Regions from separate parts of the Bradyrhizobium sp. BRP23 genome, predicted to be linked through region 2. Evidence: predicted binding sites of a transcription regulator. Region 2 holds the regulator's gene; the other holds the start of a gene.

Region 1 (4,336 bases), on a different contig from region 2:
CCGCCGCCCGGGACGATGCCTTCTTCCACGGCCGCGCGGGTCGCATGCATCGCGTCATCAACGCGATCCTTGCGCTCCTTCACCTCGACCTCGGTCGCGCCGCCGACGCGGATCACCGCGACGCCGCCCGCGAGCTTGGCGAGACGCTCCTGGAGCTTCTCACGGTCGTAGTCCGAGGTGGTCTCCTCGATCTGCGCCTTGATCTGCGCCACGCGCGCCTCGATGTCGGCCTTCTTGCCGGCGCCGTTGACGATCGTGGTGTTCTCCTTGTCGATCATCACCTTCTTGGCGCGACCGAGCATGTTGAGCGTGACGTTCTCGAGCTTGATGCCGAGGTCTTCCGAGATCGCCTGGCCGCCGGTCAGGATCGCGATGTCCTGCAGCATGGCCTTGCGGCGATCGCCGAAGCCCGGAGCCTTGACGGCCGCGACCTTGAGGCCGCCGCGCAGGCGGTTCACGACGAGGGTCGCAAGCGCTTCGCCTTCGACGTCCTCGGCGACGATGACCAGCGGCTTGCCGGTCTGCACCACGGCCTCGAGCAGCGGCAGCAGCTCGTTCAGCGAGGAGAGCTTCTTCTCGTTGATGAGGATGTAGGCGTCGTCCATCTCAACGCGCATCTTGTCGGCGTTGGTGACGAAGTAGGGCGAGATGTAGCCGCGGTCGAACTGCATGCCCTCGACCACGTCGAGCTCGGTCTCGAGCGACTTGGCTTCCTCGACGGTGATGACGCCCTCGTTGCCGACCTTCTTCATGGCGTCGGCGAGGAACTTGCCGATTTCGGCATCGCCGTTGGCCGAGATGGTGCCGACCTGGGCGATCTCGTCGTTCGAGGTGACCTTCTTCGAGTTCTTCTCGAGGTCGGCCACGACGGCTTCGACCGCGAGGTCGATGCCGCGCTTGAGGTCCATCGGGTTCATGCCGGCGGCGACCGACTTGGCGCCTTCCTTCACGATCGCCTGGGCGAGCACGGTGGCGGTGGTGGTGCCGTCGCCGGCCGCGTCAGCGGACTTGGAGGCGACTTCGCGCACCATCTGCGCGCCCATGTTCTCGAACTTGTCGTCGAGCTCGATCTCCTTGGCGACGGTGACGCCGTCCTTGGTGATGCGGGGAGCGCCGAACGACTTGTCGAGCACAACGTTGCGGCCCTTCGGACCGAGCGTGACCTTCACCGCATTGGCGAGAACGTCGACGCCGCGCAGCATCTTGTCGCGCGCTTCAACCGAGAATTTGACTTCTTTGGCTGCCATCTGGAGTTTTCCTTAGGTGAGTTTGACTGGAGGGGAGGAGAGGGGCTCTTAAGCCGCCTTCTTCTTGGACTCGCTGACTTCGAGAACGCCCATCACGTCGCTCTCCTTCATGATCAGCAGGTCCTGGCCGTCGATCTTGACCTCGGTGCCGGACCACTTGCCGAACAGCACGCGGTCGCCGACCTTCAGGTCGATCGGGATCAGCTTGCCAGCTTCGTCGCGGCCACCGGGGCCAACGGCGACGACTTCGCCCTGGGAGGGCTTTTCCTTGGCAGTGTCGGGAATGATGATGCCGCCAGCGGTCTTCTCTTCGGCGTCGATGCGCTTGACCACGACGCGGTCGTGAAGCGGACGGAATTTCATGCAGTCCTCCTAAGCAATTGCTCGGGTTGAGGTTTTGAGATTGTTAGCAATCGTTGCCCGTGAGTGCTAGCACGAGCGAGCCTGAAATAGGACAGGAATTTTGCGGGAGCAAGGGTTTGTAGCAGAAAAATTAGCAGCCGAAAGCGCGGACTGCCAGAAACCCCTCGCCATCGTTAACCGGGCAGCCGTGACCGTATTAGCACGGAGTCGTCTCTGCTGCTAAAGCATTGAATTTCAACAGCTTGTTAAACTTTTGGGCTTGAGATGAGTTGTCAGTTTGCGTCACATTTCTCTCATGTGAGCGCATCGTTTCCGGGTGGCTCCCCGGGGCACGGACCAAGCCACTCGCCGAATGCGCTCCTGCAAAGGAGGTTTGGCATGGGACTGCGCGTTGGGGGCGTTTCCGAGGAATTCCGGAAACAGATGCTGGGCTACGGGCTGACGACGGCACAAATTCTTTATCGGATGCCGGATCATCCCTCGCTGCTCCAGACCTATGTCTGGCAGAACTACGACATGTTTCCGAAATTCCCCGCGCTGACCGATTTCCTGGCGTTCTGGCAGGAGAAGCTCGACGGCCCCCTCCATTCGGTGACGGTGGCGCATTCCAAGCTGATCAAGCCGGCCGAGCTCCGCGCCGTCGACGGCGTGTTCCGCCTGCATTGAGGCCGCAAGGGTGGATTAGCCTGCGGCGGCGCGACGCGCTGCCGCTGGCGTAATCCACCTCGTTTCTCTCCGCGTGCCGAAACAGAAACGGTGGATTACGCCTTCGGCTAATCCACCCAACGAGATCACGCAATCAGACGCCGCCGCTGCAATAACGCGTCCACATCGCGCGATAGGCCGCGTCCACCGCGCGTGCATATGAGATGGGGTTGCCCGCGGCCGCGGCGTTGATCGTTGCGGGCAGTTCGCGGCGCAATTTGTCGAGCTCGCCGGTCTCGGCCGCGCGGCTGGCCGCGATCTCGACATAGGCCTCCTCGCTGTCGGCGACCCAGTCCGGCAGGCCAAGCGCGGTGAGGATGGCGCCGGCGGCGCGGCCGGGCAGGCTGTTGCCGAGCTTCGCCACCACGGGCACACCCATCTGCAGGGCTTCCCATGTGCTGACGCCGCCGTTCTGCGGAAACGGATCGAGAGCAATATCGATGCGATTGAACGATGCCAGATGCTCGTCCCGCAAGGTGGCCCCGAGCAGATCCACGCGTTCGGCCGGCAATCGGCAAGCCGCAAATCGCGCCAGCAGCTCGTCGCGGACCAGCCGGTCGTCGAGCGCCACGTCCTTGATCAACAGTCGCGAGCCCGGCACCCGTTCGAGGATCCTGGACCAGACTGCCGCGGCCTCGTCCGAGATCTTGCTGATGCGGTTGAAGACACCGAAGGTGACGAAGCCGTTCGAGAGCGCCGGCGTTGCGGCTCGCGCAATCCCGGCCGGCAGCGGCGCCAGCGTCACGAAGCACGGCAGGTCGACCACCGTCTCTGCAAACAGATGCCGAACGTCGTGCGGAATCCCGACCGGATCCGAGAACAGATAGTCGATTGTCGGCAACCCGGTGCCGGTGCCATGGCCCCAGCCGTGCGCCTGGATCGGTGCCGGCTTGCGCGCAAATATGCCGAGGCGGTTTCCTCTGGTATGGCCGGACAGATCGATCAGGATATCGATGCGATCGTCGCGAATCTGGGCGGCGAGGCGATCGTCGCTCCATTGCGAGGCGTCACGCCAGCGATCGGCGATGCCTTGAAATTCGCGTGTCGTCGCGTCCACTTTCGCCGAGCACGAGTAGCACACGATCTCGAACTGGGCGCGGTCATGGTGTTGCAGGACGGGCTTGAAGATGAACGCAGCCGAATGCGCGTTGAAGTCCGACGAGACGTAGCCAAGCACCAGGCGGCGATCCGGATCGCGGCCGTTGTCATGCGGTGCCGCCGCTTCTGAAGCGATTTTCGCGCCGATCCGCTCCCACCATACGCGTCGCGCCTGCTGATGCCGCTCGACGCTGGCGTCCGGCACAAAATCGAGCGTGAAGATCTTGCTCGAGATCGCGCTCTCGAGATCGGGCCTGATATCGAGGGCTCTGTCGAAACTGGCGAGGGCTTCGTCGACCCGGCCGAGTCCGGCAAGACAAAGGCCCAGCACCAGATGAGCCTGATCGGAATCGGGCGCGATCGCGAGCGCCTTCTCGCAATCGGATAGTGCCTGGGCCACCTGCCGGGTCTGAAGCAAGACATTGGCGCGCCAAAGCCATCCGTTCACGTCGTCAGGGGCGAGGGCGATTGCCCGGTTGCAATCCGCCATGGCCTCGTCGAATCGCTGCAGCTCCCGGAGTGCCACGGCGCGGTTCGCCAGCGCCGCCGCATAGTCGGGCTTGATCGCGAGCGCGCGGTTCAGGCTTGCAAGAGCCTTGTCGTAGTTGCGCAGATGGCAGAGCGTGGAGCCGCGGCCGTTGTGGGCTTCGGCGAGGTTTGCGTCGACGGCGAGCGCCCGATCGTAGCTGTCGAGCGCTTCCTGGTAGCGATCCAGGGCCGCGCTCGCGTTCCCGAGATTGGAGAGAGCGAGGGCGTAGTTGGGCCGCAAGGCGAGCGCCTTGCGATAGCTCTCGCGGGCATCATTGTGACGTTTCAGCCCGTTCAGCGCGACGCCCAGGCTCATATGGGCTTCGGCCGATCGCGGATCGACGACAACCGCCCGGCTCAGCAGGCTCTCGGCCTGCTGATAATTCCCAGCATCG
Region 2 (4,336 bases):
GAGTCGCGCATCACCATGTCCGAGCCGATCCGCATCAACGGCCAGCAAGGCTTCGAGACCCGGATCGACGGCGTCAGCGGCAAGGACAAGGTCCCGGTGACGGTGGTGCAGTGGATCCGCTTCTCGAGCGGCGGCGCATCATTGCGCATCATCGCCAGCGCCCCGCGCGACCAATGGCAAGCCGCCTTCACCCGCTTCCGCACCGTACGCGACGGGATTCAGCCGAAGGGGTAGGATCCGAGGCGGGGATCCATACCGCGCGATCTCACGGTTGCAGGCGGATGCAGCGCCGACGAAGAGTTGTCGCCACACTCCTTCCTGTGGTTATGGATCCCGGGCTCGCGCTTTGCGCGCCCCGGGATGACGATAATGTTGGGGCCGAGAGCCCAACCGCTCATCAAGCCCGGCTGCATTTTCAGGCTTCTGTTCGTATACGAACGGAACTAGGCTTCCTTCCGTTGGATCATCCTGGAGGGGAGGTAGACATGCTGGTTCGGCGACAGGTCTTGGCAATGCTTGGAACGACGGCGCTGGCTACGCTCGCGCCAATCGCGCTGTTCGCGGCCGCACCGATCAAGCCGGACGAAGCGTCCGCGTTGCTCGTGATCGACGTGCAGAACTGCTTCCTGCCCGGCGGCAGCCTCGCGGTGAAGGAAGGCGAGCAGGTGGTGCCGGTCATCAACAAGATCTCGAAGGCATTCGCGAACGTGGTGCTGACGCAGGACTGGCACACGCCGGGCCACGTTTCGTTTGCGTCGGTCCATTCCGGCAAGAAGCCGTTCGAGACCGTCGATCTGCCCTACGGCAAGCAGGTGCTGTGGCCGGACCATTGCGTGCAGGGCACCGAAGGCGCGGCGCTGTCGAAGGACCTGTCGATCCCGCACGCCGAGCTCATCATCCGCAAGGGATTTCACAAGAACGTCGACAGCTATTCGGCCTTCCTCGAGGCCGATGGCAAGACTTCGACCGGACTCGCCGGCTACTTGAGGGGCCGCAAGATCAAGCGCGTCTTCGTCGCTGGTCTTGCGACAGACTTCTGCGTCGCCTGGACCGCGCTCGACGGGCGCAAGGCCGGCTTCGAGGTCTATGTGGTGGAAGACGCCTGCCGCGGCATCGACACGCAGGGCTCGCTCGCCAAGGCCTGGGCCGACATGGCCAAGGCGGGCGTGAAGCGGATTCAGTCCGCGGATATCGCGGTGAGCGCGTAGGCGGGGCGACATCTTCCGTCATTCCGGGGCGCGCTTCAGCGCGGCTATGGTGCGCAATTTGCGCACCTGAGAATCCATTGTGCGGTTGTCCTGTTGTTCAATGGATTCCGGGTTCTCGACTTCGTCGAGCCCCGGAATGACGCCAACACTCAGTTCGCCGCGCTGCTCGATTCGTTGTTGTTCGCCGCGGGCGCAGTCTTCGCGCCGCCCTTGGCGACGCCGACCAGCGCCGGGCGCAGCACGCGGTCACCGATGGTGTAGCCGGCCTGCATGATCTGCACCACGGTGCCCGACGGCACCGACGCGTCAGGCACTTCGTACATTGCCTGGTGGAAGTTCGGGTCGAACTTCTGGCCCTGAGGATCCAGCTTCTTCACGCCGTGTTTTTCCAGCGCGTTGAGCAGCGCGCGCTCCGTGAGCTCGACGCCCTCGATCAACGAGACCAGGCCGGGATCGGCCGCAGCACGCGCCTCCGCCGGAACGGCATCGAGTGCGCGCTGGAGATTGTCGGCGATGTCGAGCACGTCGCGCGCGAAGCCGGTGATGCCGTAGAGGCGGGCGTCGGCGACTTCCTTGGCGGTGCGCTTGCGCAAATTCTCCATCTCGGCCAGCGTCCGCAGCATGCGGTCGCGCGCTTCAGCCGCTTCCTTTTGCAGGGTTTCGACCGAACCCGGCTCGGGATCGTCGGGCATGATGTAGGGTTTCGACACCACGGGCTCGCCGGTCGCTGCAGTCGTGTCTTGGGGTTGCCGGTCTTGCTCGGTCATCGGCTCTGATCTCGAACTCGTTTCAGGGATGTTGGCCCGGATATCGTGCTTAAGCCCGCGAAAATCAAGCGCCCGTGATCGGCAGAAAGGCCGGTCAGCCCCCCAACAGGCGGCTGACGATGCGGGCGGCGTAGTCCACGGTCGGGATCACGCGGGCATAATTCAGCCGCGTCGGGCCGATCACGCCGAGAACGCCGACGATGTGGCCGGCGGCATCCCGATAGGGCGAGATGATGGTGGACGACCCCGACAGCGAGAACAGCTTGTTCTCACTGCCGATGAAGATGCGCACGCCTTCGGCGGTCTCGGCCCGGCCGAGCAGATCGATCACGCCGCGCTTGGTCTCGAGGTCGTCGAACAACAGGCGAACCCGCTCCAGATCCTCCAGCGCGTGCAGATCTTCGAGCAGATTGGCGTGGCCGCGGACGATGAGCTGACGGTCCTCGCTCTCGCCGCCGGACCAGCTGGCGATGCCGGCCGAGATCACTTTCTGTGTCAGCTGATCGAGCTCGGCACGGGCCTCGCCGAGTGCGGTCTCGAGCTCGAGCCGCGCTTCGGCCAAGGTCCGGCCCCGGATCCGCGCATTGAGGAAATTGCCGGCCTCTGTCAGCGCCGAAGAGGGAACTCCGGGCGGCAGCGTCAACACGCGGTTTTCAACCTGGCCGTCTTCGCCGACCAGGATAACCAGCGCTTTTTCCGGTTCCAGGCGGACGAATTCGATGTGCTTCAGCCGCGCGTTGGATTTCGGCGTCAGCACGACGGCGGCGGCCCGGGTCAGGCCGGAGAGCCGCATCAAGGCCTGGTCCAGCGCCGCCTCGACCGATTGCGCCTCGCCGACGGACGAGAGCTGGCTCTGGATCGCCTGCCGCTCGGCCTCGTTGAGGTCGCCGACCTGCATCAGGGCATCGACGAAGAAGCGCAGGCCCAGTTCCGTCGGCAGCCGGCCGGCGGAGGTGTGCGGGGCATAGATCAGGCCGAGCTGTTCCAGATCGGCCATGACGTTGCGCACAGATGCCGGCGACAGCGGCATCGCAATCAGGCGGGAAATGTTGCGCGAGCCGACCGGCTCACCGGTCGCGAGATAGCTTTCGACAATTTGACGAAAGATGTCGCGGGAACGCTCGTTGAGCTGGGCAAGGCCTGCGCGCGGCGCGATCAGATGGATCGGATCGTGATGGGCCACAGACGGTAACTCCTCTCGGATCCTTATAATTTGTCCATCCGGGCCGCGTCTGACAAGCGTTGCGTTTGCAGGCCGACGGTCAGGGGGTGAATAAGCCCTTGCCGCCCACCCCCGCCCCACCTACAAGCACCGCGAACAGCCTATTCCCGTGAGTTTTGGAGATTTCCCATGCGGCCAAGCCGCCGTGCGCCCGACGAATTGCGCCCCGTGACGCTGGAGCGCGGCGTGGTCAAATATGCGGAAGGCTCGTGCCTCGTTAAATTCGGCGACACCCATGTGCTGGTCACCGCCACACTGGAGGATCGCCTGCCGCCGTGGCTGAAGGGGCAGGGCCGCGGCTGGGTCACCGCCGAATACGGCATGCTGCCGCGCGCGACCTCCGAACGCACCCGCCGCGAGGCCTCCGCCGGCAAGCAGAGCGGCCGCACCGTCGAGATCCAGCGCCTGATCGGCCGCTCGCTTCGCACCATCGTCGATCTCGAAGCTCTTGGCGAGCGCCAGATCACGGTCGATTGCGACGTGCTCCAGGCCGACGGCGGCACGCGCACGGCCTCGATCACTGGCGCCTGGGTCGCGCTTGCCGATTGCCTCAACTGGATGAAGGCGCGCAACATGGTGAAGGCCAACGTGATGCGCGACAACGTCGCCGCGATCTCCTGCGGCATCTACAACGGCACGCCGGTGCTCGATCTCGACTATGCCGAGGATTCGGAAGCCGAGACCGACGCCAATTTCGTCATGACCGGCGATGGCCGCATCATCGAGGTGCAGGGCACCGCGGAAGGCGAGCCGTTCACGCAGGACGAGTTCCTGAAGCTGATCGCCCTGGCGCAGAAGGGCATTGCGCGTCTGGTGGACTTGCAGAAACTGGCCGTGGCGTAGTCAATAGGCCCATGCACCGCCGAATCACCGACAAGCTCGTCATCGCCACCCACAATCCCGGCAAGCTCGCCGAGATGAGGGAGCTGCTCGCGCCGTACGGGATCGAGGCGGTGTCGGCCGGCGAGCTCGGCCTAGACGAGCCCGAGGAAACCGGCAACGATTTCCGCAGCAACGCCGCGATCAAGGCGATCGCCGCGGCGGAGGCGACCAAGCTGCCCTCCTTCGCCGACGATTCCGGCATCGTCGTCGACGCACTCGACGGTGCGCCGGGAATCTACAGCGCGCGCTGGGCCGGC

What was found. The regulator HrcA, encoded in region 2, represses chaperone genes, less so after heat shock. The targets are predictions, from matches to a motif close to GTTAGCACTCNCNNNNNGNGAGTGCTAAC.
Region 1: I6F24_RS05210 (co-chaperone GroES) is a predicted target of HrcA. The motif match lies at 1,653-1,681, and genes of this name have one in related genera.

Annotation. Positions count from the first base shown of each region.
Region 1 is NZ_JADYVW010000002.1:191,463-195,798, forward strand. Features, by position in the region: gene groL (chaperonin GroEL) at 1-1,247, opposite strand, end outside; gene I6F24_RS05210 (co-chaperone GroES) at 1,296-1,610, opposite strand; gene I6F24_RS05215 (usg protein) at 1,989-2,276, shown strand; gene I6F24_RS05220 (tetratricopeptide repeat protein) at 2,410-4,336, opposite strand, start outside.
Region 2 is NZ_JADYVW010000015.1:154,355-158,690, reverse strand. Features, by position in the region: gene I6F24_RS31070 (hypothetical protein) at 1-234, shown strand, start outside; gene pncA (bifunctional nicotinamidase/pyrazinamidase) at 486-1,208, shown strand; gene grpE (nucleotide exchange factor GrpE) at 1,358-1,975, opposite strand; gene hrcA (heat-inducible transcriptional repressor HrcA) at 2,070-3,158, opposite strand; gene rph (ribonuclease PH) at 3,327-4,040, shown strand; gene rdgB (RdgB/HAM1 family non-canonical purine NTP pyrophosphatase) at 4,052-4,336, shown strand, end outside.